Regions from separate parts of the Exiguobacterium sp. FD-YE-25-4 genome, predicted to be linked through region 2. Evidence: riboswitches for the same ligand, from Rfam matches in the RefSeq annotation. Region 2 holds a riboswitch; each other region holds the start of a gene.
The links. A riboswitch is a leader RNA that binds a small molecule or an ion and turns the genes downstream of it on or off. The one in region 2 is predicted to bind thiamine pyrophosphate.
Positions count from the first base shown of each region.

Region 1 (10,030 bases), 1.2 Mb from region 2:
CGGCCCAAATACGATCTCGCCGCGATTGACGCGCCCGTCTTGTTCATCCACGGAACGAAAGATGATTTCGTGCCGACGTGGATGTCGGTCGAGATGAACGCGCTCAACCGGCAAAACGAGTTAGCCCTCATCCATGGGGCCGAGCACACAAACTGTATCTTGAAAGATCAACCCGCCTATGAGGCGGCCGTCAGTCAGTTTCTGAATCGACGACGTGAATCGGTCCAGCGATAAGGTCGAGCAAGGCATGGACGACCATCACTGGCCATAATACCCCCATCGCCAAGTACAAATAGCCGAGTCCCCAGCCGACGATCCCGGTGACCAGAACGCCCCTGACGCCTTGATAAGCATGGGCCAACCCGAACAAGGCGCCGCCGATGAAGGCGAGTGTCAAGGATGAGACGTCAAGATAGAGACTGACGGTGTAGAGGAGCACACCCCGGAAGATGAATTCCTCGGTCACACCTGCCGTCCACGAGACAGCGCTCCAGGCCTTCGCCTCAATATCCGTCCGCGGCAAGAGCAACCGCTCGATTTCGAGCTCATAGTACGGTCGTAACCGCCGCCGTAACCGAGACGAGGTTTTGACGAGCAAGTAAAACGCCAGCAGCACGGAGATGAGGATGGTCGTGAAAAAGAAAAACTTCCAAGCGGACATGTCCCCTTCGACCGGGGCGAATCCGAGACCGACCATGTCTGGCGGGACGCCGAACAAGAAGACGAGGGCGAGCAAAAGCAGACTGAGCCCCCACGACGACTTGACTGTCTGTTCATAGACACGTCCACGACCGAGCGTTTCGATCATCGGCTTCATCAACCGGGCGTTGAACAATTGAACGATCAACAAATACATGAGAATGATGGTAAAGACGGCCTGTTCGAGCATCTATATCCACTCCTGTCCTTCCTGTTAGCTATATGCTACACTATTCGGGTATTGTCTAGAAAGCTAGGAGGCGGAATCTTGAAACGATTGATTTTGCGACTGACCGGTCTCATGCTTGTGATCGTGCTGTGCCTCGGCGCAATCGGCTGGTTTGGTCAACATGATAAAGTGAACAACGCCCTGTACCGGGCCTATTACGGGGACCATGGCGTCCCGTCCGTCCATCGCGATGTGTATGAGGATGCCGCGGCCACGTATGACGTCGATTGGCGCTTACTTGCCGCCGTCCATCGCGTCGAGACGATTTTCTCCCACAGTTCATCGATGCGTTCATCGGTCGGGGCGATCGGACCGTTCCAATTCATGCCGCGGACGTGGCTCGGTTGGCAATATGACACGGACGATCAAAAAGGCGATGTCCCTGAGGACGAAGTCGATTTGACGGATCTCGCGCTCATTGAACAGTACGGCGGTCTCGGACGCGATGGCAACAATGATGGCAAAGCCGACCCGCACAGTCTCGTCGACTCGGCCCATACGGCCGCTTACTATTTGAGCGAGCACGGCGGGACGAAGGCAGACACGACGGACTCGATTCGAAACGCCATCTTCGAGTACAACCGCAGTGAACAGTATGTCAATGATGTGATGTCGTTTTATGAGTCATATCAAACCGATGTGTCTTATTTACCGGATGACAAGGCGTCGGCAACCCAAAGTGTCGCGCGCTACACAATCCGCTACTTGGAATGGTTCGCAGGCTGGGTCTGACCCGGCACTATTTGATTAAAAGTGAGGAAACCTTATGAACACCCATATCGAGGAAGTGACGATTCGTGTCAAGTCGGTCTTCAATGAGGACAAGACGAAGCGCTACTTGCGTTCGTACGAATTCACAGATGTCGTCGACGGCGTCATCTGTGCCGTCATCATCTACTCGCCACGGATGAGCGATGCTTTCTTGTCCGGTACGACAACGCAGCGGGCGTATATGCTCATGCGGAACCATCTCGATCAACCGATCCGTGAGATGCGCGTCATCAGCCTCGTCCCGACACTCGCCATCAATGACAATCTGCCGTACGTCGAATCGCAACTCGACGAAGTCAACTTTCATTACGTTGAGGAAACGCTCGACGAGGTCGAGGCGAGCGGAGGTATGATTATCGTCGGCTGGGGCTCTCCGGGACGCTTGATGCATCATGCCACCCCGTATAAGGCGCTCTTTGCCGATCATGAGGCGCATATGTTCTGTATCGGCACGACTTCCAAAGGCGAGCCGCAACAGATTCGTATGGCCAACGAGAACACCGTGCTCGAGGCGTTCAATAACGAATCGATCAAACCGAAATTTAGAATCGTGAAAGAGACGAAACAAGACGACTCCGAGTGAGTCGTCTTGTTTTAACGTACGCCAAGCCACACGCTCACTCCAAACAATAGGAGCAAAAGCGACGCCAACAGAAAGTCGTTTCTGGTGACGGGGACAACCTCGTACGTCGCTCGAGGTTCCCCCGTAAACCCACGTGCTTCCATCGAGAACGCGATTCGTTCCGCTTGGCGAATCGATCCAGCAAGAAGCGGAACGATTAATTTGGGGACGTGGCGGATGTGATCGAGTCTCGTCTCCAAACGTACGCCTCGTAGCGTATGCGTTTCATATAGTTGCATCAGTTCTTTTTTTAGAATCGGAAAGAAACGAAAACCGACGAAGACACTATATGCGATTTTTGGTGATAGCTTTCCTTGTTGCATCAAACTGTAGACGAACCGTTTCGGGTCCGTCGTCAGCGTGAACAGAAGCGACAAGGCTGTGAATGCCAACACACGTAAGGAGAGCGTCGCTGCTAGCATCACATTCTCATCGGTCACATCATTGCCAAACAGCTTGAACACGACATCTCCGCTTGATTGCTTTCCAAAGACGAGCGTCGTCCACAATGTCCCGAGCGCGGTCAATAAAAATGGGATCATGAACAACCCCCATCTTCTCCAGCTCACGGCAGAGAATAGCGTTTGAAGTGTAACTGTTCCGAGAAAAACAGCAAGCGGAGTCCAAGGGTTATACATGAAGGCGAGACCGAACATGAGACATGCCACGGTCAGAAATTTAATCGTCGGGTTCATCTCATGAAATGTCATCGCGATTCCTCCATCAATAAGCCGTGGGTGCGTAGTAATTCTTTTTCATCCCAGAGTGAAGCGTCATATGGCCCACTCAAGTCGCCGTCACACATCAAATAATATGTGTTCGCAATCCGCGCGAAGCTGAGGTCGTGCGTCACAAACAAAATCGTCTGGCCGGATCGTATTCGTTCGACCATTAAGTCATAGAGCGCACGAAGCGATACCTCGTCTTGTCCGGCAGTCGGTTCATCAAACGCAATCAGTTGTTTATTAGACAGCATCATCACTCCGATGGCGAGCCTTCGTTTTTGACCGTGACTAAGGGAGAGTGGATGGTGGTCACGCACTGATTCGAGCCCGAGCCGCGTTAAGACGTCCTCAATCGGGCGATTATGGCCATATGCGAGTTCTCGGGTCACATCATTCGTAACGAATAGATGCGCCGGTGATTGCGGGACGAGGCCGACTTCACGATGTTTCCGGGCTAGGCTTCGCAGCCATGTCGACTTTCCGCTACCATTTCGACCGAGCACCGCAATGAGATCACCCTCAGCGACCTTTAACTCGCTCGCTGCTAATTGAAATGTTTTTCGTTTTAATTCCGGTATGTGAAATAACATTTTCTTTCCTTGTTCAACTTTAATTGGAGAGAACGCATAATCTGGTCGGACGATGAACGGTCCATCATAGTCGATGCGCCCACTCACGAGCTTTATTTGTCGGTCAAAAAAATCACCCCATATGTATGGCCGATGCTCGATGACGACAACGTTTACGGTCTGTGCGACGCCGTCGAGCCAACGAACGAAATGATGGGCGGTCTCAGGATCGAGGTGAGCGAGCGGCTCATCGAGGAGGAGCCACTCGGGACGGCCAATCAAGGCACAAGCGACGGCAATTTGCTGCTTCTCACCCCCCGATAGGTCATGAATGGTACGGTGACGATAATCGGTCAAATGCAACGCCTCTAACATTGTGGTGACACGGGCCATCATCTCGTCTCTCGCGACGGCAAAGTTTTCGAGCGTGAAAATCAATTCTTCTTCGACCGTCTGCATGACGAACTGACTGTCCGGGTCCTGAAAGACCGTTCCGACGCGCCGGTTCACTTCGCCAGCTTCATACGTATCATAAGAGCGATCAAACAAGTGCAATCTGCCCGTCACGATGCCATCACAATTGTCCGGATAGAGACGATTCATCAAAGCGAGCAATGTTGATTTTCCCGACCCACTTGCCCCTGTAATGACCGTTCTCCCTTTTGTTAGACGTAGTGTGATATCCGTCAAGACATCGCATTTCTTGTTCGGATAACGAAATGTCAGATGTTCTGCCTCAACCATGCATACGGTCCTGTCGCGCGAGAGCATACCCATCAAGCGCGCCCGTCCGAAGCAACAAGTCGCTCAAAATCTTACCGCCCAGACCAGCAATCAACATCCCGCTCGTTGCGCGTAGTGCGAACATCGTAGCCACATATGTCGGACTGAGGGCATTGAGACCTCCCATGACGTACGTATATGCGAAACTTGTCACAGCAGCACTGAATCCGGCGAGCATGAGCACCCAAAGATCATAGCGTTTATAACCCGTCAAAGCGAACGCCGCTTCGGCGCCGATCCCTTGAACGATCCCGACTAAAATGATGCGCGGTCCGATGGCGTTGCCAATCATCATCTCAATCGTCGCCGCAAGCACTTCGGACAAGAATGCAGCCCCAGGCTTGCGAATGATATAAGCTGCGATAATCGAGACGATGAACCATATCCCAAAAATCCATTCGTAGGCGATTGGTCCAATCAGACCGGCCCACAAGTTCCCAGCATGGACGAACGCCAAATAGACCACCGCGAACACGACCGATAAAATCGACAACAAAACGATTTCTTTTAACTTCCACGATTTAAGCATCCATACGTCCCTCGTGTGACGGACTGTTCACGCTGAACGTCACCGTCATGACGACATGGCTTGTCTTCTGTCGGACGCGATCAAACGTCGCCTCATAGAAAGCGAACACCGGCTCGATGTCCCCATGTATACCTGAGGCGTAATGCATCGAGTCATTGAAGACACCTCGCTCTTTCGCAAAAGCGATTTCTTCGTAGATGATGTCCATATAGTCGTCATCACCGAGCGGATAGAGCGCGAACTGTGAGGAGACATATTGCGGACCGACGGGACCATTAAGCGGTTCGCTCGACACAACGAGCACTTCATCTCCGGCCGTATCCCCTGGACACCCGACCGAGAACGTCCCGCTCATCGACACATGTTCCCCTGTCTTTGTCGCGTGTGACAGCACGGCCTTAGCCACATCGAATACATGCTCACTTCGTCCACGGATGACCGTCGACACGTCATCGGTATGTCGCCAGACGTTTTGTAAATCCGTCTCCTTCAACGCCCCTTTGATGATGCTCACGAAATCAGTCGTCATCGGGCTCAGTGTAAAGCGGAACCCGACGATCGGGCTCGTTCCACATTGTTTGTTCATGTTCTATTCCCCCTTATTATGTGTACACAAAAAAGCCGCATCCATGAGAATGCGGCCACTCCTCCAATTTTAATCCATTAGAAAAAGTGCCACACTTCCTCACGCCGGTATTACCCGGATCGAGTCATAAGGGATTGGAGCCATGCTCACATCTCAGCCGAAGCACCCCTAGTGTAGTCCAATGTATGCGGTTGTTCATGCAAGAATCAGTATAGACGACCGCTTTCATTTTGTAAACGGTCTTATGAGAACGTGACGACCTCGTTCCCCGGAAGTGTGTCCCGGAGCGTCGACCAATCCAGCGCCATCTCCTCATCTGTCAGCAGACAGTGATCGAGCTCTTGTTCGATGATGGCTCGATCCATCCGCTGCCCAATCAAGACGAGCTCCGTCTGTCGGTCCCCGTACGGTTCGACATAGTCGGCGTCGAGTTCCGGTTCGGCCGCGAACATGTGACGACGCTCTTCTTCCGGAAGCGTCGCGAGCCAGCGTCCGGCATGTTCGAGCGTCGAGGCGTAACCCGCTTGTGAAAACAGACAGGCGAGGTCGTTCCGTGAAGCGATCCATAAAAACCCTTTCGCACGGACGATTTCTTCCGGAAACGTCTCAATCCAGGTATGGAGACGCTCCGGGTGGAACGGCCGACGCCGACGGTAGACGAATGAGCTGATGCCATACTCTTCCGTCTCCGGCGTGTGCACATCTGTCTCAAGTTCTTGAATCCACCCGGCCGCATGCATCGCCTGTTCGAAATCGAACAAATTGACATCCAACAGCTCGGTCAATTCCACGTTCGCATGGACAGACGTCAACAGCTTCGCGGTTGGGTTGAGCGCCTTCAACAGTCCGGTCATCTCGCTGAGTTCGGTCTCGGTCACGCGATCCGCCTTGTTCAAGACGATGATATCGGCGAATTCGACTTGGTCGACGAGTAGGTCGACGACTTCGCGGACGTCCGTCGCGTCAATCGCCTGCTTACGTTCATGGAGCGACTCGCCCGAGTTGAAATCTTTTAAGAACCGAAACGCATCGACGACGGTCACCATCGCATCGATATAGACTCGGTTCGTCAAATCGATGCCGAGGGCGTCATCAGCATATGTAAACGTTTGGGCGACCGGGATCGGCTCTGAGATCCCGGACGACTCGATGATGATTCCGTCGAGGTCCCGGTCGTGCGCAAGCTCTGCTACCGCCTCGAGCAGGTCCTCACGGAGCGTGCAACAAATGCAGCCGTTCGATAGTTCGACCAACTTTTCGTCCGTTCTCGAGAAACCGCCCTGTTCAATCAATCGCTCATCGATATTCAACTCGCTCATGTCGTTGACGATGACGGCGTATTTCTTGCCCGTCCGATTGTTCAATATGTGGTTCAATAGTGTCGTCTTACCGCTTCCTAAATAACCGGACAGCACGGTGATCGGGATTCGTCTCATTCTACCCACTCCTAAATCGTAATCGTTACTTTTTAGATGATGACGGGTCGGTGACGTCTTGTCAAGAAAAAACACGCCCGTTTCCGGACGTGTTCTCCTGCTTATTCTTCTAACGCCTTGCGTTCGGCCTCTGAGCGTGGATAGGCGTTCGCCTGCCACTCGGCTCGATAAATCGAGTCGAGCTGGGTCAGACCGACCTCATCCGCGTCCTTATCGGCATCCACACTCGGCGTCTCATCCCACCGCGGATTCAAATACGTATGATCGTCTTCCCGGTTCGCTTCCAACAGCTTTTGAATCCCGACCCGGGCGACCGCCGCGAGCGCCAAACCGATTCCCGCACGAACGAGCAATCGTTTTACCATCTTCGTACCTCCTTATCGACCAAACCGATAGAGCGGCATCCCTTTCACATCTGTATCAATTTTAAAGACCGAACCTGCGTCCGGATGGGCCTCGAGCGCCGCGTCATCCATTCCTTCGCGCGCCGTCGTGATGGCAAGTTGTTTCAAGTCATCACCGACGAAACAGCATGACGTGACGTTCGGGGCCGGCACGAGCACCTCGAGCACTTTTTCACCCGTCTTCGGGTTCCAGCGCGAGACGCGTCCGCCCGCAAAGTGGGCAATCCATAAAAAGCCGTCTTCATCGGATGTCATACCGTCCGGGAATCCTTCCTCATCTTTGAAATCGATGACGACTTCCCCATCCCCGAGTGTTCCTGTTTTCAAGTCGAACGGGTATTTGCGGACCGTCTCGGTCGGTGTATCGATATGGTAGAACGTCGAGTGGTCCGGAGACCATGTCAGACCGTTTGACAGCGTCAATTCACTGAGCATGACCTCGGTCGTGCCGTCACGGTTCAAGCGATAGAGCGTCGCCTCGTTCTCCTCGTCGTTGAGATGAAGCGTCCCGGCAAAGATTCGTCCGTACGGGTCGGCCTTTCCGTCGTTGAAGCGAAGATCCCCTTCCGGGTCATCGAGTTCGACGAGTTTATCGAGTCGCTTCGATCCCTCGTCCCATTCATAAATGCCATCTTTCAAGCCGACGACGACGCCGTCTGTCACTTTCGGGACCGCAAACCCGATCTGTTGTCCCATATCGAACGATGACAGCTCATCTTCCTTTTCGTCGTACCACCAAAGTGTGTGTCCTTCGATGTCGACCCAATAGAACCGTTTCAGTTCAGCATCCCAACACGGGCCTTCCCCAAGTGTATTTCTGACTCGAATCCATAACGCAGCGTTTACTGTCTCCATTGAATTGCCTCCACTCTCTACATTGATTTCAACTGACTATTCCCTGAGCAGACAAGGTCTATTCAAGATTTTTCAAAATCGTTCCGCAGAGTTGGGGGCGATGTCCGTCTTTCCTTCACCGGAGCGGCTCTATGAAAAAAAAAAAAACTCCTTGAATCATTCGATTCAAGGAGTCCACTTATTTCGCACCTTCGACGTTCATATGTTTACTGCGCAACTGGCCGCATGCCGCATCGATGTCAGTCCCGTGCTCAAGGCGGACACCGGTGTTGATGCCACGCTTCTTCAAGACATCATAGAACGCCATGATGTCCTCCGAGGTACTGCGCTCGTATTGGATATGCTCGTTGACCGGGTTATACGGGATCAAGTTGACGTACGACTTGTCCTTAATATCGTCGATGAGCGCCGCCAATTCCTCGGCGTGCTCCGGTAAATCGTTCACTTTCGACAGGAGAATATATTCGAACGTGATTCGTTTGTTCGTCTTCTCGACGTAATACCGGATGGCCGGCATGAGCTTGTCGAGCGGGAACGCCCGGTTGATTTTCATGATTTGCGTCCGCAGCGCGTCGTTCGGCGCATGGAGCGACAGCGCCAAGTTGATGCGCAAATCGAGGTCCGCGAACTTGTAAATCTTGTCGGCGAGTCCGCTCGTCGAGACGTTGATTTTACGCGGCGCGATCGCGAGACCGCGCTCGTCCTTGACGACACGCAGGAAGTCGACCAAGTTGTCAAAGTTATCGAACGGTTCGCCGATCCCCATGACGACGATATGGCTGACCCGGGCCCCTTCGCCGACTTCGTCCAAGTAGTGTTGAACGGTCATGATTTGTTCGACGACTTCGCCCGCCGTCAAATCACGTGTCTTCTTCAAGAGACCGCTCGCACAGAAGCTGCAGCCGATATTGCACCCGACCTGCGTCGTCACACAGACCGAACGGCCGTACTTATGTCGCATGAGCACAGTCTCGATATAGTGCCCGTCGTGTAGTTTAAGTAAAAATTTGACCGTCCCGTCGCCCGCCTCTTGTTTGACGAACAGGTCTTGCGTCGAGATGACGTATTCGGCGGCGATCGCCTCACGCACCTCGGCCCGTACCGAGATGTCCTCGATTTGTTTCACTCGGTCGATGTAGAGCGAGTCCCAAATTTGTCTCGCATGGAAGGCGCTGTATCCCCAAGAGACACACGCTTCTGTCAGCTGATCGAACGTCAGCCCGTATATAGATGGTTTCATTGCTATCTGTCCTTTCTTCAATCCGCATACGTACCATTGTAGCGGACGTGGACGACGGGTGCAACGTTCTTATAACGGTGGAACGGGACGCGAAATATGCCGCTCGAACGCATACGCCAGACGGATCAAGTCACGTTCGGCATAACTCGTCCCGGTGAACGACAGGCCGAACGGCGCCCCGCTCGCTTTCAAGCGATATGGGATCGTGATGGTCGGATGCCCGGCTTTTGCCGCCATGTCATAGTTCAAATCGTGAGGCAAGACGAGCGCGTGCAACTGCTGTTCGTTTAATAGGCGGTCGAGTCCGTCCGTCTTGGCGTCACGCACGTCATCGAGCCGGCGCGTCAAATAGGCCGCCTCGATGAGACGTCCCGACAATCTTTCCGCTTTCTCGAACGTCTTTTGTCCGTGCGGGATCGTCTCAGGATGTCTGTTGTTCCAGTCCATCAAATCCGACAACGTCTCGTACGGGAGCGTCGTCGTGGCCAGGTACGCCTCGATCCCGAGTTTGAACTCGTGGTACAAAATATCGCCTTGGTCGAGTGTATCATGGGCGGGCAGTTCGACTTCGACAAGGTCGAT
Region 1 covers NZ_CM168041.1:1,585,020-1,595,049, forward strand. The annotation lists gene AC13H5_RS08195 (alpha/beta hydrolase) at 1-234, shown strand, start outside; gene AC13H5_RS08200 (CPBP family intramembrane glutamic endopeptidase) at 191-889, opposite strand; gene AC13H5_RS08205 (lytic transglycosylase domain-containing protein) at 968-1,660, shown strand; gene AC13H5_RS08210 (DUF1643 domain-containing protein) at 1,695-2,282, shown strand; gene AC13H5_RS08215 (energy-coupling factor transporter transmembrane component T family protein) at 2,294-3,031, opposite strand; gene AC13H5_RS08220 (ABC transporter ATP-binding protein) at 3,028-4,359, opposite strand; gene AC13H5_RS08225 (ECF transporter S component) at 4,352-4,927, opposite strand; gene AC13H5_RS08230 (Ykof family thiamine-binding protein) at 4,920-5,513, opposite strand; TPP riboswitch at 5,593-5,693, opposite strand; gene AC13H5_RS08235 (GTP-binding protein) at 5,756-6,949, opposite strand; gene AC13H5_RS08240 (hypothetical protein) at 7,051-7,314, opposite strand; gene AC13H5_RS08245 (SMP-30/gluconolactonase/LRE family protein) at 7,327-8,208, opposite strand; gene rlmN (dual-specificity RNA methyltransferase RlmN) at 8,387-9,448, opposite strand; gene AC13H5_RS08255 (amidase family protein) at 9,518-10,030, opposite strand, start outside.
Region 1: linked by a shared signal. The riboswitch ahead of AC13H5_RS08230 (Ykof family thiamine-binding protein) and the one ahead of tenA (thiaminase II) in region 2 are both predicted to bind thiamine pyrophosphate.

Region 2 (10,030 bases):
GCTAGGAAATCAAGTCGATTCATCGCGACGACGAGCGCGACCGCCCAGACAAGTCCACCGTACATATACGCGTAAGGCGGCATGATTCCGCGGAGCTGGACGTATCCGAAGACGATGTCCCAGACAAGAACGGCGACGGCCGTCCAAATGAGCATGCGCAGCACCCGTTGATGCTCGAAGCGCTCGGACCGCTTAAGGGCATACATCAATAATAGGATCACAAGAAAATGAAACACGTTACCGACGGTCATCGTCGTCAAATAAGACGCGTTGAACTCAGGATAAATCCAGACACCGACTTGGTCGAACCGCTGACTGTTCAAGATGTTCTCTTGACGGATGAACGTCAAGGCGACCGGGACGAGCGGCAAATAAATGGCATACGGATAAATCCATCTCGGTAACTTCGCCCCGACGCCCGTCACTTTGACAATGAAGTGGACCGAACAGACGAAAATCAAAATTCCGGCGTTACCGAACCAATACGTCACGAAGGCCGGACTCGCTTCGATCGGGGACAAATGACGCCCGAACTCGGCCAAGAACAGCATCGCATAACCGAACACGAACAGACTGAGCAACCGATGCTCGACTTGGCGCGGGTTGCGGAGCAATACGTCAAGAGCGAGGTGACTCAATAGAAAAGCCGGAAGCAAGTAAACGGCCATATAGAGAAATAATGCGGTCATGGATAGACCCCTTTCTTCTAACAAATCCATCTCTTACTTTCTCTATCGGTCGAAGCGATTCCTTTGTCGATTTCACGGACACATCCATACAAAAAGCGAGCGGAACCAAGTCCGCTCGCTGTCGTCATCTCGTTTATAATGTGTCCTCAATCGCCGTGTCACCTTTGACGAGGTCAATCGCTTGATTGTGGGCTGCGTCATGACCAATGAGATGTGCCAAGAAGGCCGCCACGTCTGCACGCGGAATCTCACCCGTCGATACGTCGCCCGTCTTCACTTTGCCGGTACCGGCGTCATCTGTGAGAGCGCCCGGACGGACGATCGTATACGTAAGCCCACTCTCCTCGAGCAGACGATCCGCATGGTGCTTCGCCACATAATATGGTTTCATCTCTTCCGGCCATGCCGAACGATCTTCTGCTTTCAATGCGCTCACCATGACGAACTGTTTCACATTCCCGTTCTTGGCAGCCTCAATGCTTTTCGCCGCGCCGTCAAGGTCGATCAGGAGCGTCTTGTCGGCTCCGGTGCTACCACCTGAACCGGCTGCGAAGACGACCACGTCCATGCCAGACATTGCTTGTTCAAGTGACGAGACGTCACCTTCGAGGTCGCCTAGGACGGCCTGATAGCCTTTTGATGTGAAGTCATCGAGTTGCTCTTGTTTTCGAACCATCGCCGTGACTTGGTGTTTCCCTTCCTCGTGCAATCGTTCCACGAGCTGTTTTCCAATCTGTCCATTCGCGCCTATTACAAATACGTTCATCTGTCTTCCTCCTCGATTTGAATTCAGAGACAAGCGAAACGCCGTGTGGCTATGGCCACATCCGGTGCAGAAGCGATGGCTGAGATGACGGCGACGCCGTCCGCCCCATCTTGCCGAATCATCGGGACATGTTCCGGTAAAATGCCGCCAATCCCCACGATTGGCAGCTCTCGGTACATGGCTCGGACTTGGCGGATGAGTGTCGTCCCGTTCACTGCCCCGGCATCTTCTTTCGAAGTCGTCGGGTAAATTGGGCCAATACCTACATAATCCGCATGCTCGATGGCTGCTGCCACTTCTTCGAGCGTGTGGACCGAGACACCGAGCCACTTATCTGGACCAATCCGCTCCCGAACGATTGCGGCCTCGGCATCGTCTTGTCCGATATGCACGCCGTCCGCATCAATGCGCGCCGCCAGTTCGACATCGTCGTTGATGATGAACGGGACGTCGTACGAACGACAAAGTGCTTGCAGGGTCCTTGCCATCGCTTCTTTTTTATCCCCATACAGTGCCTCTTTACCTTTTTCACGAAATTGAAAACATGTCACGCCACATTGGAGTGCCATTTCGACCGTCCGTAACATGTCTTTCGTGTTCGGTGTCCCGCATACGAAGTAAAGCCGCAACTGTTCAGCGAGTGCCCGCCTTGATGGATTCAATCGTCACACCCTCCTCTCCATACGCCACATATGCCCAATGGTTCGTCGGTCCGTGTCCGGCGCCGATCTCGAGGCCATGGGTGATGGCGCTTTGAATGAACCGCTTCGCCGTCACCGCCGCCTCCATGATAGAACGACCTTTGGCAAGTTCCGCTGTAAGCGCCGCCGAAAATGTACAACCGGTACCGTGCGTATCGCTCGTCTGGATGCGCGGGGCCGAGAGAAGGAACACTTCCGACTCCATCATGATCAAGTCTTCGGCAGTTTCACCTTCGAGATGGCCGCCTTTTAAAATAACCGCGCGCACGCCGTACGCTAACATCCGCCGAGCCGCCTCGAGACGATCATTAAACGATCGAATCGTCAACCCGGTCAGCACTTCCGCTTCCGGCACGTTCGGCGTGACGACTGTCGCGAGTGGCAACAAGGAGGTCTTGAGCGCATCGACCGCCGTGTCCTGTAAAAGCGGGGCCCCTCCTTTCGCAATCATGACCGGGTCGACGACGAGTCGGTTGAAGACATGACGTTTCACCCCGGTAGCGACTGCCTCGATGCGCGCCGCATCAAATAACATCCCGGTCTTACATGCTGCGATCGAAAAGTCCGAACCGATTGCATCGAGTTGTTGCGTGATGAGTTCCGGCGACACCGCTTCGACCCCATGCACCCCGCGCGTATTTTGAGCGGTGACGGCCGTCAGAACGCTCGTCCCGAACACCTCTAGCTCTTGAAACGTCTTCAAATCGGCTTGGATTCCTGCTCCCCCGCCAGAGTCCGAACCGGCAATCGTCAATACTTGCGGCCGCATCATGACACCACCTCAATGCGGTCGCTCGGCAACTCGACGGCTGTCATCTTGCCGAGTTCATTCAAGAAATGAACAGGGAAGTCGCCCGGTCCATCCGCCAAAGCGGTAGCCAGTTCGCCGCACCGCGCATATCCGGCGAGCGCTGTCGCCGTGGCCGTCAACGCGTCGGATTCGACCGCAAGGAACGCACCGACGACCGTACTGAGTAAACAACCGGTCCCTGTCGTCCGGGCCATTGCTGCGGTGCCGCCTTTGATTTCAATCGTCGCGTCCCCGTCGCTGACGACATCCGTCTCTCCGGTCACGGCAACGACACAGTTGTAGCGTCGTGCCGCCGCGCGTGCGATTTGATTCAAATCGTTCCGTTCATCACCCGCGTCCACTCCGCGCGAATTTGTAGCGACATCCATCAACGTCGCAATTTCTCCGGCATTGCCTCGGATGACCGTCACGCGGACATGTTGCAAAATGGATGTAGCGACGTCGCGTCGAAACGCGGTCGCCCCGACACCGACCGGATCGAAGACGACCGGCCGGCTCGATTCATTCGCCGCCTGTCCGGCTCGAATCATCGTACGTTCCGTCGTCGCATCGAGTGTGCCGATATTGAGTACGAGCGCATCGCTCGCAGACGCCATGTCCGCGACTTCTTCGACGGCTGACGCCATCACCGGCGCAGCGCCGATGGCGAGCAACCCGTTCGCCGAAAAGTTAGCGACGACGATATTCGTAATGTTATGGATGAGTGGCCGTTCGGCTCTGACTTTGTCCCATAAGTCGCGCTTCATCGTGTCACCCCCGCCGGTAAATCCCACGACTCGAGCGTCCACGCCATTTCCCAAAACGCATGTTCATAATAACAACTCTTCAAGAACAGCTGTTCATACCGGACCCGTTCTTCCGCTGTCGCTTGTCCGGCGAGCACGTCGAGCCGTTCAAGCTGTTCCTCGACGAGATCGCGGAACCATTCCGAACCGTACGTCGCAATCCACGTCGCATAGATCGGATGATCGGGTGTCGCATCTTTCAATCGCTCCCCGATCTCATAATAGACCCAGTAGCACGGCAAAATCGAAGCGAGCACATCACCGAGCGTCGGACCGGCCTGTTGCATATGGAGCGCATAGGCGTAAGCCGTCGGGGCCGGCTCAAACGTCGCACACTCCGCCTCCGTCACGTTGAGCAAGGTGAAAAACTCACGGTGCAACGCATGCTCTGCTTCGATGGTATGGAGCGCATGCGTCAAAAAGCGGCTCGCGACTTCCATGTTCGGGGCGAGGGTCGCGCCTTTCGCCTGTACTTTGGAGAACTGGTTCAAATAGTATGAATCTTGCATGACGTAATGCCTAAATTTCGCCTCGTCGAGTTCGCCTGTTCCGAGCTCGCGGACGAACGGATGGTCAAAGCTGGCTTGAAACAAGGCATCTGCCTCTTGTCGAAGATGTGCGGTGAATGTCATTCATGTATCCTCCTTTGTGATCAAAAAAGACGCCGCCTCCCATAACGGAAGCGGCGTCGGATTTACACAAAGTGTACGAGAACAATCGGTTCGCCCACTTCCCTACGCTAGCGTGAACTAGATCAGGTTCAAAGGGTCTGGACCTCGTCCATCTCAGCCGCGTCACGCGACTCCCCTAGTGGTAAACATTATGAAATTCGGTCGTCTACGACCACATCATATCAGTCTTTTTCCATGTTGAAAACCCTTTATCGCGAGAAGCGACGGTTCAACAACGTCCCCATTTGGGAGAACCGTTCGGTACCGAGCTTGCGTCGATTCGAGGCCGCGAACACGTAATAATCGACTTTGCCCATGTAATAGATCAAACGCAGGCCGGCCAAGAAGAACGTGATTGTCGTGCTGACAGCAAAGCCAACGCCGTACCAATCGATGCCGCGCGGCAAGAGCAAGAGCGTGAACAACGCATTCAACGTGAAGAACGAGATATTGACGAACAATGCCCCGCGTCGATCCTCGAAATAGAGCAACAACAACGTCAAGATGAGAATCATCGCGTTCGCGAACGCCGCGAGCGTCGTCATCCGAAAGATTTGACCGATCTCATCCGGGACGCCGCTCCAACTGACGAACACGCCTGCCATGAGGATGGCGAACAACGTCACGACGCCTTGGCTCCGCGCGAGTCGAATCAACTCATTTTTCAGCACCGACGTCATCGTCTGTTTCGCTTTCTCGATTTGATGGAGCGCCCCGCCGTAGTTAATCAATCCATAAAACGTACGGTAGCGCTCATAAAACCGGGTCTCGACGGCGACGACGAACAGGAGTTGCGTCGGGATGATCGTCAAGTACGACCAAAAGATGGCCGTGTCATAATACGGGTTGAACAAGAACGAGTCCGCGATGATCACACGTCCTTCACCGAACCAGATGATGAAATTCGTGACCCAAATCCCGAGCACGTACAACACGCCGATGGCGAACAAGTCTGGATAGCGGTCGAAGTACTTGAAGTACGAGAACTCTTTCACCGCGTAACGGAGCGGGAACGTCCGGAGCATCGCGAAGAACAACCCGAACAACGTCACAATCATCCCGACCGTGAAACCGAGCAACAGCTCGAGACTCGACGGGTCGACCATGAGACGGCTAATCGCATAGACGCTCCCGACCGAGATGAGTCCGCCGAGCAGGAAGCTATAGGCCACCGCTTGATAATACTTGGCGGCACTTAAAAACAAGAACATGACCCAGATGACGTTAATCGTCATGAATAAAACGAACAACGTCAGTTTGTACAGAAAATCGAGCGGCGACAATAGCCAAAAGATACTGTACAGAATCGTCGCGGCGAGGATCGTCACTTTGAGCATCCCGGTGAAGACCGGGAAAATTTCATGCGCTTTCTTCTCGTAAAACAAGTCCGCCACATATCGGGTGACGACGAGCTGTTGGAAGCTGAACAAGATTTGCGAGAAGATGAACGCGTACGAGACCGAGATCATGAAAAGCGTCCGTTCGGCGAGCGATAACGTCGGCATTTGGAACGCCAACCATTGAATCGTCCCGACGACCAAGATGACGATCAACCACGGTCCGGATGTGACGAGGCCCGAGAACGTGTACGCCTTCAACCTGGACGAATAGTAGTCTTCTTGGAACAACTTCTGCAGCTTAAACCCGATGCCCGCCATACTGTTCCCTCCTCGTTTCATAGATGGCTTTGTAGCGGTCCACGACTTGTTGGAGACGATAGTATTGGCGGACCCGCTCCCGCCCGTTCTTACCGAACCGCATCCGCTCCTGCGGATAATCCATCATCCACTCGACCTTGTCCGCGACCGCTTCCGGATGAACCGGGGGCACGATAAACCCGGCTGGACCGAACGGGTCGTCTTCTCGTCCATACAGGAGCTCGGAACAAGCCCCGACATCGGTCGCGACCCACGGGATGCCGGCTGCCATGCCTTCAAGAATCGCGAGCGGTTGACCTTCCGAGATACTCGTCAACAGAAGTAAATCAAACTTCGGCAAATAGGCTTGGACATCAACCTTTCCAGCGAGCTCGACATAATCGGTCAGCCCGCTCTGTTCGATGAGCAACCGGCACTCTTCCGCATATTCCTCATCCTCATCGAGCGGTCCCATGATCGTCAGCTTGAACAGACGATGCCGCTCCTGCAAAATCTTGGCGGCGTAAATCATCGTCTTCAAATCTTTGATTGGCACCAAGCGGACGATGGCCCCGATTTGAAAGAGATCGTGCTCCGGACGGTCGACCGTCGCCTGGATTTGTCGATCGGCGATGCCGTTGGCGATGATTTTCGTCTTCTCACTCGGGGCGCCGATCCATTCTTGATATTCGCGATTTCGCTCGAACAAGGTGATGATCTCATCGGCCGCGTTATAGGCCTCGCGCGACAAATGGTGAAAGAAACGGACCCACCTCGGCTTATACGGCGCTGGAATCCAATACGACTGTAGAATCTCCTCTTCGCGTTCCCGCGAGTAGATGCCGTGCTCCGTCAAGATGAACGGAATCCCTTGCGTCTCCTTCATGTAGGACGCGACCACACCGGCATAACCCGTTGACACGGAATGAACGAGGTCGACTTTCGGGAGCGGTTGATGGAGCACCCGTAAAATCGGAGTGTACATACTCTGCCACATCCAGAAATAGTCGATGAACGAACCTCCGTTCATTTCCTCGGCGTAAGCCGCCTTGACATTTTTCCAAAAGAACTCGCTTGCGAAAAACGCCTGACTTGAAGGCACTTCTTTCCCAAGCAAACGAAGCGCTTGCCGGTTCGGACTTTTCAACATGAGCCAGTCCGATACGTTCTGTTCGTCCTCAGTGCCCCACTTCAATCGCCCTTTCGCTCGCTCGCCCACGTCGCTCAAATACAAGTGAGTGATCCCTGAAACGTTCGGCGGGAACACATATTTCATGTCTTCCGGACGCTTCTCTGTCGGTTGAATCGAAATGATTTCAAACGACACTTCGGGCATCGCCTCAATCAACGTCTGCGTCCAACTTGAGACGCCTCCGCTCACGTATGGATAACTGCCCTCTAATACGAGTCCGATTCTCATTGCGCTTCCCCCTTGATGGCGATTTCAGCGTTCGCCGATGTCAGTTTGATGAGATAGAGCGGACGGTCGGCTTCCCATTGTTCAACCGTCCCAAAGTCAAACTCTCCCGTCTCAAGTGATTGGCCCGGTTTGAGGCGAATCGTGAAATGAGAGGGGTTGACGAGACCTTCCCCAGCCAAATAGACGGTCGACTCATCAAAAGTGACATTCAAATCAGCTTGTTGGTATGTGATCATCTTTTCGGTCGCATAATGTTGCGTATACGCCTCGAGGTGAGGATATTGATCTTTCACGTCATGGACGATTTTGCGAAGGCTCGCGTACATCGTATCCCAGTCCCGCCCGAAGGCCCGGTCTGGGTCGATGACATCATCCGGGTGAATGAAGTGGGAAAACACACCGAAGTTGGCGATTGCATCGACCATTTGGAAAATCGATCCGCGCTCTTCCCCGTAATCGCTTGTCACACGCGGGAAATGGTACAAGTTCGGATGCGTCGCATCAAATTCGAATTCTTGGACGAAGTCCCCGCTCTCCGGCTCCCCCGTGTAGAGCGAAGCAATCGTGCGCAGTTCTGGTAACGCTTCGGCGATCGCATCGACCCCAGTCCGGTTGAGCGCGTTCGACGGCGGGACGTATGACTTGAGCGTCTCGGCCGGGAAATAGTTCGCAAACACGGACTCGGCTTGAAGCAATGACCGTTTCATCTCGTCTTTATCTTGCCAGGGGATATACCCGTACGTCGGGTCAATCGGTTCATCGGCCGTGACGAGCGACTGGTGGTTATAGCCATGGAGTCCGATTTCCCCACCGTGGGCGATCAGTTTGCGACCAAAGTAGAGCATTGGGAACTCACCCCGTTTGATCAACTGTTCGTCGACGAGCTCCATCTCCTCTTCATATGTCCCAATCATGGCACCCGTGTAAATCAAGTCGTCGTCTTTCGCCAAATCGACCATATCTTCCCACCAATCCTCGGCGAAGAAATCTTTGACCGATTTATCGAGCGGGGTCGCGGACACGTCTTTCATCTTTCCGTCCATGACCGGTGCCGGGAAATCATCGATGTACATGAGCTTGATCGCTGCTTGTGCCGTGACGAACGCCGGTGGCATCGTGCCGAGCGTCTGAACGAACAGACCGCGGATCATCTTTTGGTTGGTGATCGTCGTATTCCAATAAAGGACGTTCCCTTCGCCGACACCGTATTCCCAAAGGATCGGGAATCCTTCGGCCGACAACATGACGTTGGCCTCGTCTGCAATCGCAAAATCGACGACGCTATGGACAAATAAGTCGTCCGGTGGGTTCAAGTCAACGTACCCAGGGAAAATCGTCTCTTCAAAATTTAGACCATACACGTCCGGTACGTACTCACCGATTTCTTCGATGCCGGTCAACGCGTTCCATGCCGGATCTTTAAACCGATTCGCAAAGACGAGGTTCCCGCCTTGTTCGACATAACGTTTCATTTCCACGAACGGCCATCTTGTCGTATCTTCACCCGTGAAAATGATGATGGTGTATGGAGATGGCGCAATCGACCCGACGGCGCCTGGGTTCACTTCGCGAACGTCAAGTTTCGCATACTGCAGACCGTACAGCAGGTTGTCTGCCGTTTCGACCGCCAAATCGCCTTCATCCCGGACGAGATAAACTTGAAGCTGATGCTCACCCGCTTTTGCCGAGGCATCACTCTTCAACTGGTCGATGTTCATCTGTTGCTCGGCGACGTTTGGCAACAACGTGTGTAGCGAGTGGATCCGTAAGTATTGAATCGCACCGACGACGACTAAAAATAAGACGATGAAGAGCGAGAATGAGATTACAGTTCGTTTTTCCATGATGTCGTGTCACTCCATTCTTCAAACAACAGTCGGTACTCATACGGTACGTCCTCCAGTGAGAATTGGGTCTGCATCATAAACATGACCGCCTTCACTTCGTTCCAACGTTCGCGCTCATAATAGTAATTGATAAGCATCAGATGAGCCTCGATGCGTTCCGGGAAATGATGGACGTACTCTTTTAAAATGTTCAATTGCTCTTTGGGGCGCTCTAACGTGAGATAAATCTCGTTCAAGTCCTCGTAAATCCAGGGCGAAGGCGGATAGAGCGTCTTCGCTTTCAATAATTCTTCCAGCCATGCGCCTCGCTTGTCCTTCAACATGACCTCGGTGATGAGTTCACTATGGATCATGCGTTTATAAATCGTCGCAAGCCGTCGAATCGTGTCTGGGTTACCTAAGTCGTACTCGCGTTTGGCGTGTTTCAATTCTTGTTCATATTGATCGATCAAGATGTTCATTGTCGCCGCGGCGTAGTGGACAGTCTCGCTGTCCGTGCTCTCAAGTCCCATCTGCAAATACTTGCCTTGCTGGTCAATCGACTGGTTGACGTGCGTCAAAATCGAGTGTTTGCGGATAGCCGGATCTTTCGAGTTGATGGCGTCGGTGAGCGGTAACAGATTGGTGCTGCTGCTCGCTTCATGACGAATCTGTTCATAGTTGACGACCTTGAAGTCGATATAGTCGTCATAGTCTTCAATCA
Region 2 covers NZ_CM168041.1:2,742,575-2,752,604, forward strand. The annotation lists gene AC13H5_RS14055 (diguanylate cyclase domain-containing protein) at 1-689, opposite strand, end outside; gene AC13H5_RS14060 (SDR family oxidoreductase) at 823-1,455, opposite strand; gene thiE (thiamine phosphate synthase) at 1,479-2,117, opposite strand; gene thiD (bifunctional hydroxymethylpyrimidine kinase/phosphomethylpyrimidine kinase) at 2,089-2,925, opposite strand; gene thiM (hydroxyethylthiazole kinase) at 2,925-3,713, opposite strand; gene tenA (thiaminase II) at 3,710-4,384, opposite strand; TPP riboswitch at 4,467-4,571, opposite strand; gene pelG (exopolysaccharide Pel transporter PelG) at 4,633-6,081, opposite strand; gene pelF (GT4 family glycosyltransferase PelF) at 6,062-7,480, opposite strand; gene AC13H5_RS14095 (DUF2194 domain-containing protein) at 7,477-9,324, opposite strand; gene AC13H5_RS14100 (tetratricopeptide repeat protein) at 9,306-10,030, opposite strand, start outside.

Region 3 (10,030 bases), 1.4 Mb from region 2:
ACGAGTCTGAACCATCCGAATATCGTCGCCATTTACGACGTCGGAGACGAACGCGACATCTATTACATCGTCATGGAACATGTCGACGGGATGACGCTGAAACAATATTTGCAAGAAGAGTACATATCTGTCGACGAGGCGCTTCGCATCATGGGACAGATTTGTGATGCGATCGACCATGCCCATGCGAATCGAATCATTCATCGGGACATCAAACCGCAAAACATGATGATTGATCAGAGCGGCAACGTCAAAGTGACGGACTTTGGGATTGCGGTGGCCATGTCGAACGCGACGCTGACCCATACGATGTCGGTCCTCGGGTCGGTCCACTACTTTTCCCCGGAGCAAGCGCGCGGAAAGTTCGCCGATGAGAAGTCAGATATTTATTCGCTCGGCGCCGTGCTCTATGAACTCGTGACCGGCCGGGTGCCGTTCATCGGCGAGACGCCGGTCGCCGTCGCGTTGCAGCATCTGCAAGACGACCCGATTCGACCGATGGATTTGAACCCGAACATCCCGCAAGCGCTCGAGAACTGTATTATGCAGGCGCTCGCGAAGTCACCGGGCGCACGTCATGCCTCGGTCGCCGCGTTTAAAAAGGATTGCATGACGTCACTTGATTCAGAACGTGCGAATGAACCGAAGCGGTCGAATGCTGAGCAAGATGCGTTTGATCAGACGCTCGTCATGGCGCCGGTCGTACCGGATGAGCCAAACGTCAAAGAGGCGCCGGAGCAACCGGTCGCAGCAAGTGAACCCGTGAAAGACAAACCGAAACGGAAGAAGAAGTGGTGGCTTTGGCTCTTGCTTGCGCTCCTGTTGATCGGTGGCGGGATTGGGGCTTACGTCATCGCTGACGAGATGTCCCGTGCCGTCGTGCCGGACGTCGTCGGCATGACGAGCGACGAGGCGACGACCGAGCTCGAAACGGCCGGTTTTGTCGTCGAGGCAACTGAACGGGCAAGTGACAACATCGCCGCTGGCGACGTCATCTCGCAGACACCGCAAGCCGGACGGAAGCCGAAACGTGGGACGACCGTGACGATTGTCGTCTCGGCCGGAAAAGAGACGGTCGAGATGCCGGATGTTGAAGGACTGTCCCAGTCGTCGGCCGAGCGGACGCTCAAAGATCTTGAGTTCACGGACATCGAGATTCAGTCGGAGGCATCCGAGACGGTCGATAGCGGGGATGTCATCTCCCAATCGATCGCCCCAGGCAACGAGGTCGTCCCATCTGAAGAGACGGTGACGCTCGTCGTCTCGACCGGCAGCAATAAAATCGAACTCGCCAACTTGGCGGGCTATACGTTCGAGGAAGCGACAACGTATGCCGAACAGAATAGCTTGAAAATCGTCAAACGTGATGAGTATTCAACGAGCGTTCCTGCGAATCAAATCATCCGTCAACTCCCGACGGCCGGTACGGCAGTCGACCCGGGGACGGAACTGACCGTTATCGTGTCACAAGGGGTAGAACCGACGGACGTCTCGATTGAACGGGAAGTCAACGTCGAAATCGAGCCGCCCGCTGAAGGCGAAGAAGCCGAGGCACTCGAAGTCGTCATTCGGACGGTCGACGCCCGTGGCGAAGTCGAGGTGTTGCGTGATAAGATAACGGAGACAACGACTTACTCGTATACGCTCGTCATCGCACCGGACGAAGTCGGAACCGCGACGATTGAAGTCGACGGCGAAGTCGTTCGCACGGATACGGTGACTTACGCACAAGCAAAAGATTCACAATGAAGAGGTGGCGTGCGCGTCGCCTCTTTTTCTAAGGAGGGAATGGAATGAAAGGTACGATTATTCGATTACAAGGCGGATTTTATGACGTCATGACGGAAGAAAAACAAGAGATCCGTTGTCGCGCCCGCGGCAATTTCCGCAACCGGAACATCTCGCCGGTCGTCGGTGACGATGTCGACATCCAAGACCAAGGGGATGGTACCGGTTATATATTGGCTGTTGACGAGCGGTCGAACCATCTCGTCCGCCCGCCGATTGCCAACATCGATCAAGCGTTCTTGTTATTCTCGGTAAAAGAGCCGGCGTTCTCGTTCCATCTGCTCGACCGTTTCCTCGTCTTGATCGAGTCGAAGCAAGTCCATCCGATTATCGTTTTGACGAAAATGGATTTGTTGACGGAGGCGGAACGGGAGAAGATTCACGAAGCAGCGGCTTTATATCGTTCCATCGGCTATGAGGTCATCGAGACGTCGACCGAGGACGGGTCGGGGATCGAAAAAATCCGCGGGTCGTTTAAGGAGAAGACGAGTGTGTTCGCCGGACAGACCGGGGTCGGTAAGAGTTCGCTCTTGAACGCGGTCGCACCTGAGCTTGAACTTGCAACCGGGAAGATCTCGAAATCACTTGGGCGCGGTAAGCACACGACGCGTCACGTCACGCTGATCACGCTCGCTGACGGGCTCGTGGCCGATACGCCTGGTTTCTCGAGCCTCGAGTTCCCAGAAGAACTCGAAGTCGAAGAGATGCGCTGGTGTTTCCCTGAGTTCGTCGAGCGGCATGATGACTGTAAATTCCGCGGTTGTGCCCATTTGAACGAACCAGGTTGTGCCGTCAAAGCGGCCGTCGAGGCGGGAGAAATCGCTTCCACCCGCTATGAGAATTATGTTACGTTTATGGCAGAGTTAAACGATAGACAACGGAGGTACTAACATGATTAAAATTGCACCATCGATTTTAGCGGCGGACTTCGCCAATTTAGAGGCAGAAGTGAAGGCGGTCCAAGAGGCCGGAGCGGATTACATCCATTTTGACGTCATGGACGGTCAATTCGTCCCGAACATCTCAATCGGCCTACCGGTGTTAGCGAGCTTACGGAAGAAGTCGGACATGGTACTCGACGTCCATTTGATGATCGACCAGCCCGAACGGTTCGTCGAAGATTTCATCAAGGCCGGGGCGGATATCGTCACGGTTCACGTTGAAGCGACGAATCATTTGCATCGCGTGTTGCAACAAATCAAAGCGGCCGGCGCCAAGTGTGGTGTCGTCTTGAATCCGCATACGCCGCTGTCATCGATTGAACACGTGCTCGGTGACGTCGACATGGTGCTCCTCATGACGGTGAACCCTGGCTTTGGGGGCCAGGCATTCATCGAATCGGTCGTCCCGAAAATCTCGGCGCTGAGCGAGATGCGCCAAGCGCGTCGTCTCGACTTTGAAATCGAGATTGACGGCGGTGTCAACGCAGAGACGGCGAAATTATGCATCGACGCTGGCGCTGATGTGCTCGTGGCTGGTTCAGCCATCTATAACGAGCCGAGCTATAAAGACGCAATCGATAGCATTCGTCACGCTTCTCGTGTATAATCGTCGATAGAACAACAAATATTGTCGCAAGGGGTGTCACATTCTGTGGCTGAGAGGCATTTGCTAACCCTTTGAACCTGTTCCGTTCACACGGACGTAGGGATGTGGCGAAAATGCACGTTGCTACTCGATAGCAGCATGGCGTTTACGTCATGCTGCTTTTTGTCGTTCGCTCATATAATAAGGAGGGAATAAGATGAAACAACGTTTAAAACTACAGGCGCTCATTGAAATCTCATTGTTCGCCGCACTCGGCTTGATCTTTGATTTGCTCATCCCGTTCCGGATGCCGCAGGGCGGATCGATCAGCCTGGCGATGTTGCCGATCTTTGTGATGGCGTACCGCCATGGATTAAAAGGCGGACTGGCGACAGGAGCGCTCGTCGGAACGCTGCAACTGCTGTTCGGGGCTTACATCTTCACACCGGTCCAGTTCCTGCTCGACTACACGTTCGCTTACGGTGTCGTCGGGATGGCCGGACTGTTCGCTGGTCAAGTGAAACGGGCCGCCAAGGACGAGGCGAAAAAGACGCTCGTCGTCTACTTGGTGCTCGGGGCGCTCCTCGGTTCTTTGCTTCGCTACGGCGCCCACGTCTTATCAGGGATCGTCTTCTTCGCCGAGTACGCGGAAGGGCCGGTCGTCGCCTATTCGTTCGCTTATAACATGACGTATATGTTGCCGTCCTTCCTCGTGTCGGCCGTCGTCCTCGTTCTCTTGTTCGTCTCGGCACCACGTTTCGCCACGCTCGCGACCCGGGGCCTCCGCTAATGCGGGTGTTGATTGTGGCGGCCAGCCCGGAACCAATCTCGGGACTCCCGCGTGACGTCGATTACATCATCGGCGTCGACGGGGGGTACGAGACACTGTTGAACCAAGGGCTGAACCCGGATCTCGTCGTCGGCGATTTCGACTCCTTCACGGGCGAAGTGCCGATTGACGCCGTCCGTTACCCATCTGAAAAAGACGTGACCGACCTCGAGATCGCGCTCGAGGTGGCCCGTGGACACGGGGCGACGGAGATGCTCGTGTACGGCGCTCTCGGTGGACGCCTCGATATGACGCTCGGCAATATTGGGCTGCTCGAGGCATATCCAGAGATGCGTTTGTTCACGGCCGGGCAAACCGTTCGTCTTGTTGGATCTGGGCGTCACGAGCTTCCACGTCAAGCCGATCATTATTTGTCGCTCATCCCGTGGAAGCGGGCGAACGTGTCCATCCGCGGCGTCAAATATCCGCTCGACCGTCACGATGTCGTCAGCCATGAGGCGCTCACGATCTCGAACGAGTGGGCCGGTGAGGCGGCGGACTTGATCGTGCACGAAGGAAAGGTGCTCGTGCTGTATATCAAAAAATGAACACAAAAAAATCCCATCGGCGAATGCCGCTGGGATTTATTTCGTTCGTGTATAAAAATTATACGCGTTCAACGAGACCTGATTTAAGAGCGCGAGCTGAAACCCAAACTCGTTTAGGTTTACCGTCAACGAGAATACGAACTTTTTGTACGTTTACACCCCAAGTGCGTTTTGTCTTGTTGAGTGCGTGCGAACGGTTGTTACCTGATTTAGGTGATTTACCTGTTACGTAGCATTTACGTGCCATGCGTTTCCCCTCCTTTTTTATGTGGGTTCGTCCTAATAGACACTCGTTTATATTAGCACGGGTTTTTTCACGATGCAACTAGAAAATCATAGGATGACAAGAAAAAAACTTGACATTACTGGAAAGGATTTTAATAATGAATGAGGGTTACGGCTACAATTGACCGAGTTTATGGAGCAGGTTCTTTTAATAACTAGGTACTTATTGTAGAATGTAGTGAAGGAATCATTCCGAATGAAGGAGGCTACTCCATATGGCAATTGAAATGAAGACAACATATGGCAATATTGACATCACGAACGACGTGGTCGCAACACTCGCAGGCGGTGCGGCGATGGAATGTTTCGGCGTTGTGGGAATGGCGTCTCAAGCTCAATTGAAAGACGGTATTGCAGAACTATTGAAGCGTGAAAACTACGCCCGAGGCGTGGTCGTACGTCAAGATGGAGAAGACGTACATATCGACATGCACATCATTGTGAGTTACGGGACGAAAGTGTCGGAAGTCGCATATAACGTGCAAAGCCGTGTAAAATACACGCTCGGTGAAACTTTAGGATTAAACGTTTCGTCGGTAAACATATTCGTACAAGGCGTTCGTCTGACGAATGACTGACGAGAACGAAGGAGGATTTGGTGTGGGTTTAAAACGTTTAGATGGATTGGTGTTCGCGAACATGGTCGCGAACGGTGCAGCCAACTTGAGCCAGAATGCGGATTATGTAGATTCGCTTAACGTCTTCCCGGTGCCGGATGGCGACACGGGGACGAACATGAATTTGACGATGACATCGGGTGCGAAGGAAGTGGCCGCACTCAACACGGCAAATATCGCTGACGTCTCATCGAAGTTTGCACGTGGTCTCTTGATGGGAGCACGCGGGAACTCCGGTGTTATTTTAAGCCAATTGTTCCGTGGCTTCGGTAAAGCGATCGAAGGAAAGACCGAAGTGTCGACAGTCGATTTCGCCGAGGCATTGAAACGTGGTGTCGACACGGCATACAAGGCGGTTATGAAACCGGTTGAAGGAACGATTTTGACGGTTGCTCGTGAAGCGGCCGACGAAGCGCTCCGTGCTTCAGAGTCGACGAGCGACTTCAACGAGTTCATGGAACGTGTGATCGTGGAAGCGAAAGCTTCACTCGAGCGGACGCCGGACTTATTGCCGGTCTTGAAAGAAGTCGGCGTCGTCGATTCGGGCGGCCAAGGCTTGCTCGTTATTTATGAAGGGTTCCTTGCGAGCCTCGAAGGAAAAGAGCTCGAGAAGCCACATGCACCGGTCATGGATGCGCTCATCGAAGCCGAACATCATGCCCACGCCGCGCAAGGATTCATGTCGACCGAAGACATCGAGTTCGGTTATTGCACGGAAATCATGGTTCGTTTCCAAGATGCGAAGTTGAAGGATGCCCCGTTCAACGAGGACGCGTTCCGCAACGAACTGTCTGAACTCGGGGACTCACTCCTCGTCGTCGCAGATGAAGAGTTGCTTAAAGTTCACGTTCACGTCGAGACGCCAGGCGACGTCATCACGAAAGGACAGCGTTACGGTGAACTCGTCGCTGTCAAAATCGAGAATATGCGTCAACAGCACTCGACCATTTTAGAAGAAGAGCACGGCGCGAACCAACATGGCGTCCAACCGACGGCTCCGAAGGCGAAAGCACCGTATGCGATCGTCACGGTCGCCATGGGTGAAGGCGTCAGCGACTTGTTCCGTTCACTCGGTGCGGCTCACGTCATCGAGGGCGGTCAGACGATGAACCCATCGACGGAAGATATCGTCAAGGCAATCGAAGCGGCCAACGCGGACCATGTCTTCATCTTCCCGAACAACTCGAACATCATCATGGCTGCCGAACAAGCGGCATCGGTCGCATCTTGCGGCGTCTCGGTCATTCCGACGAAGACGGTGCCACAAGGACTTGCGGCAGCAATCGCGTTCAACCCGGAAGCCGATGTGGAGACGAACGAAAGCGTCATGAAGACGGCGGCTAGTACCGTCAAGTCTGGTCAAGTGACGTATGCGGTTCGTGATACGAGCATCGACGGTGTCGAGATTCGTAAAGACGACCACATGGCGATCGCCGAGAAGAAAATCGTCGCCTCATCGGCCTCGAGCCTCGAAGCGGCGAAGAAATTAGTCGACGCCCTCGTCGATGCCGACGACGAGATCATCACGATCTTGACGGGCGAAGGTTCGTCAGCAGAAGACGTGGAGGCACTCTCGGCGTACATCGAGTCGAAGAACGACGAGATCGAAATCGAGGTTCATGACGGGAAACAACCGCTCTACTCCTACATTTTTAGTGTGGAATAAGCTGTAACTCAGCCCTACCTTCTGTATAATGAAGGTAGGGTTTTTTTGAAAGGGGGAAATGCGATGAAATATCGCAGTGTGTTTGATATCATCGGACCGGTCATGGTCGGTCCATCGAGTTCGCATACGGCGGGCGCCGCCCGCATCGGTCTCATGGCCGGAAAACTGTTCGGACGGACACCGCGGCTCGCGCACATCACGTTTTATGGGTCGTTCGCCGATACGTATCGGGGACACGGGACCGATGTGGCCATCGTCGGTGGCATCATGGGCTTCGATACGTTCGACTTACGGATCCCGCAAGCGCTCGATCTCGCGAAAGAACGCGGCATCGAGGTCGTCTTTGAGACGAGCGATGCCCTGACGGATCATCCGAACACGGCCCGCGTCCGCCTAGAAGACGAGGACGGCACGTTTGAAATCGTCGGGATTTCAATCGGCGGCGGGACGATCGAGATCACCGAGTTGAATGGATTCCCGCTCAAATTGTCGGGCGGCGGGCCGGCACTCGTCGTCTTGCACCACGATCGCTTCGGGGCAATCGCGGCCGTGACCGGTATTTTGGCCAGACATGAGTTGAACATCGGCCATATGGAAGTGAGCCGTCATGAGAAAGGCAAGCAAGCGCTCATGGCGATCGAGATTGATGATCATTTGTCAAAAGACGTGTTAGCGGAAATCGAGCGGTTACCTCAAATCGAGCGGGTAGCCATCTTTGGGGAATAAGGAGACACCAATATGTTTAAATCAGTAGAAGAATTAGTCAGAACGGCAACGGAACGAGGGATTCCAATCTCAGAAGTGATGATCGAGCAAGAAGTGCACGTCAGACGCTCGACGCGTGAAGACGTCGTCGGCATGATGGAACGCAACCTCGAGGTGATGGAAGAAGCGGTTGCGCGGGCACTCGAAGGCGTGACGTCCGTGACGGGGTTGACGGGGAATGACGCCGTGCTCATGACCGACTATATCCGCTCGGGCAAGTCGCTCGCTGGGGATTTGATTTTAGACGCGGTCGCCAAAGCGATCGGGACGAATGAAGTCAACGCGGCGATGGGACGCATCTGTGCGACCCCGACGGCCGGCAGCGCCGGTGTCGTACCGGGTACGTTGTTTGCGGTCAAAGAACGTCTGGAAATGGACCGCGAGGCAATGGTCCGGTACTTGTTCACGTCTGGTGCGTTCGGGTTCGTCGTCGCCAACAACGCCTCGATTTCAGGGGCGGCCGGTGGTTGTCAGGCGGAAGTCGGTTCGGCGACCGGAATGGCCGCGGCGGCCATCGTCGAAGCAGCCGGTGGGACGCCGGAACAATCGGCGACGGCGTTTGCGATCGCCTTGAAGAACATGCTCGGTCTCGTCTGTGACCCGGTGGCGGGTCTCGTCGAAGTGCCGTGTGTCAAACGGAACGCCATGGGTGGAGCGAACGCGATCGTCGCGGCCGATATGGCCCTCGCTGGTATCACGTCTCGCATCCCTTGTGACGAGGTCATCTCGGCGATGCATGAGATCGGCCAGATGATGCCGACCGCCTTGAAAGAGACAGCCCGCGGCGGACTTGCCAATACGCCGACGGCCCGCCGTCTCGAACGAAACATCTTTGGAGAGAAAGAAAATGTCGAGAAGTGAGGCGCTGACGACGCTCAAAGGGGTCGGGCCAGAGATGGCCAAAAAATTAGAGACGATGGGTCTCGAACGAATCGAGGACGTGCTGGAGCACGTCCCGTTTCGTTATGAAAATTATAATAGCGGCACGGTGACGACGGCCATCCACGGCGATCTCGTCAAATGGAGCGGTACCGTCCAAGCGGAACCGCTCGTCCGTTATTACAGTAAAGGCAAGAACCGGCTCCAATTTCGGCTATTGCTCGAGGAACGCTACGTCGTCCACGTGACGATGTTCAACCGGGCGTTCTATAAAGACAAGCTCACGCTCGGCGCCACCGTGACGGTCAAAGGGAAATGGGACATGAACCGGATGACGATCAGCGCGACCGACCTCGAGTTCGGTGAACTGTCGGACGGGCTGCAACCGATTTATTCGCTTCGGGCCGGGTTGACCCAGAAGAACTTCAGCCGGATCGTCAAGCTTGCGTTTGAACAGACGACCTCGTTCGAGGACCGCCTGCCGGAATTGATTCGGCAACGCTATCGTCTCGAGGACCGGGAGGCGATGTTAAAAGGGATGCATTTCCCTGATTCGGTCGAGACGTACAAACAGGCACGCCGCAGTTACGTCTATGAAGAATGTCTGCTCTATCAATTGAAGCTTCAGGCGTTCCGGAAGATGGAACGGTCGGGTAAAGGCCGTGCCCTCACGCTCGATAAGCCTCAATTGAACGAATTCGTCAAACAACTTGCGTTTCCGTTGACCGGGGCGCAGACGCGTGTCATCCGGGAAATCGTCGGGGATTTAGAAGTGCCAGAACGAATGAATCGGTTGCTACAAGGGGATGTCGGGAGCGGAAAGACAGTCGTTGCCGCGATCGCCTTGTATGCGACGGTGAGCGCCGGCTATCAAGGGGCGCTCATGGTCCCGACCGAGATTTTGGCTGAACAGCATCTCGCCTCGCTTCAAGCGCTGTTTGAGCCGTACGGGATTCGAGTCGGTTTATTGACGAGTTCGGTCAAAGGCAAGGCCCGTACTGAGTTGCTTCAGGCCATCAAAGCGGGGGACGTCGATATCATCGTCGGGACGCACGCCTTGATCCAAGGGCCGGTCGAGTTCTCGCGCCTACATTTAGCCATCACCGACGAGCAACACCGGTTCGGA
Region 3 covers NZ_CM168041.1:1,177,350-1,187,379, forward strand. The annotation lists gene pknB (Stk1 family PASTA domain-containing Ser/Thr kinase) at 1-1,749, shown strand, start outside; gene rsgA (ribosome small subunit-dependent GTPase A) at 1,794-2,678, shown strand; gene rpe (ribulose-phosphate 3-epimerase) at 2,680-3,336, shown strand; TPP riboswitch at 3,356-3,456, shown strand; gene thiT (energy-coupled thiamine transporter ThiT) at 3,533-4,105, shown strand; gene AC13H5_RS06070 (thiamine diphosphokinase) at 4,105-4,692, shown strand; gene rpmB (50S ribosomal protein L28) at 4,751-4,939, opposite strand; gene AC13H5_RS06080 (Asp23/Gls24 family envelope stress response protein) at 5,193-5,555, shown strand; gene AC13H5_RS06085 (DAK2 domain-containing protein) at 5,578-7,260, shown strand; gene sdaAB (L-serine ammonia-lyase, iron-sulfur-dependent subunit beta) at 7,324-7,986, shown strand; gene sdaAA (L-serine ammonia-lyase, iron-sulfur-dependent, subunit alpha) at 7,999-8,886, shown strand; gene recG (ATP-dependent DNA helicase RecG) at 8,873-10,030, shown strand, end outside.
Region 3: linked by a shared signal. The riboswitch ahead of thiT (energy-coupled thiamine transporter ThiT) and the one ahead of tenA (thiaminase II) in region 2 are both predicted to bind thiamine pyrophosphate.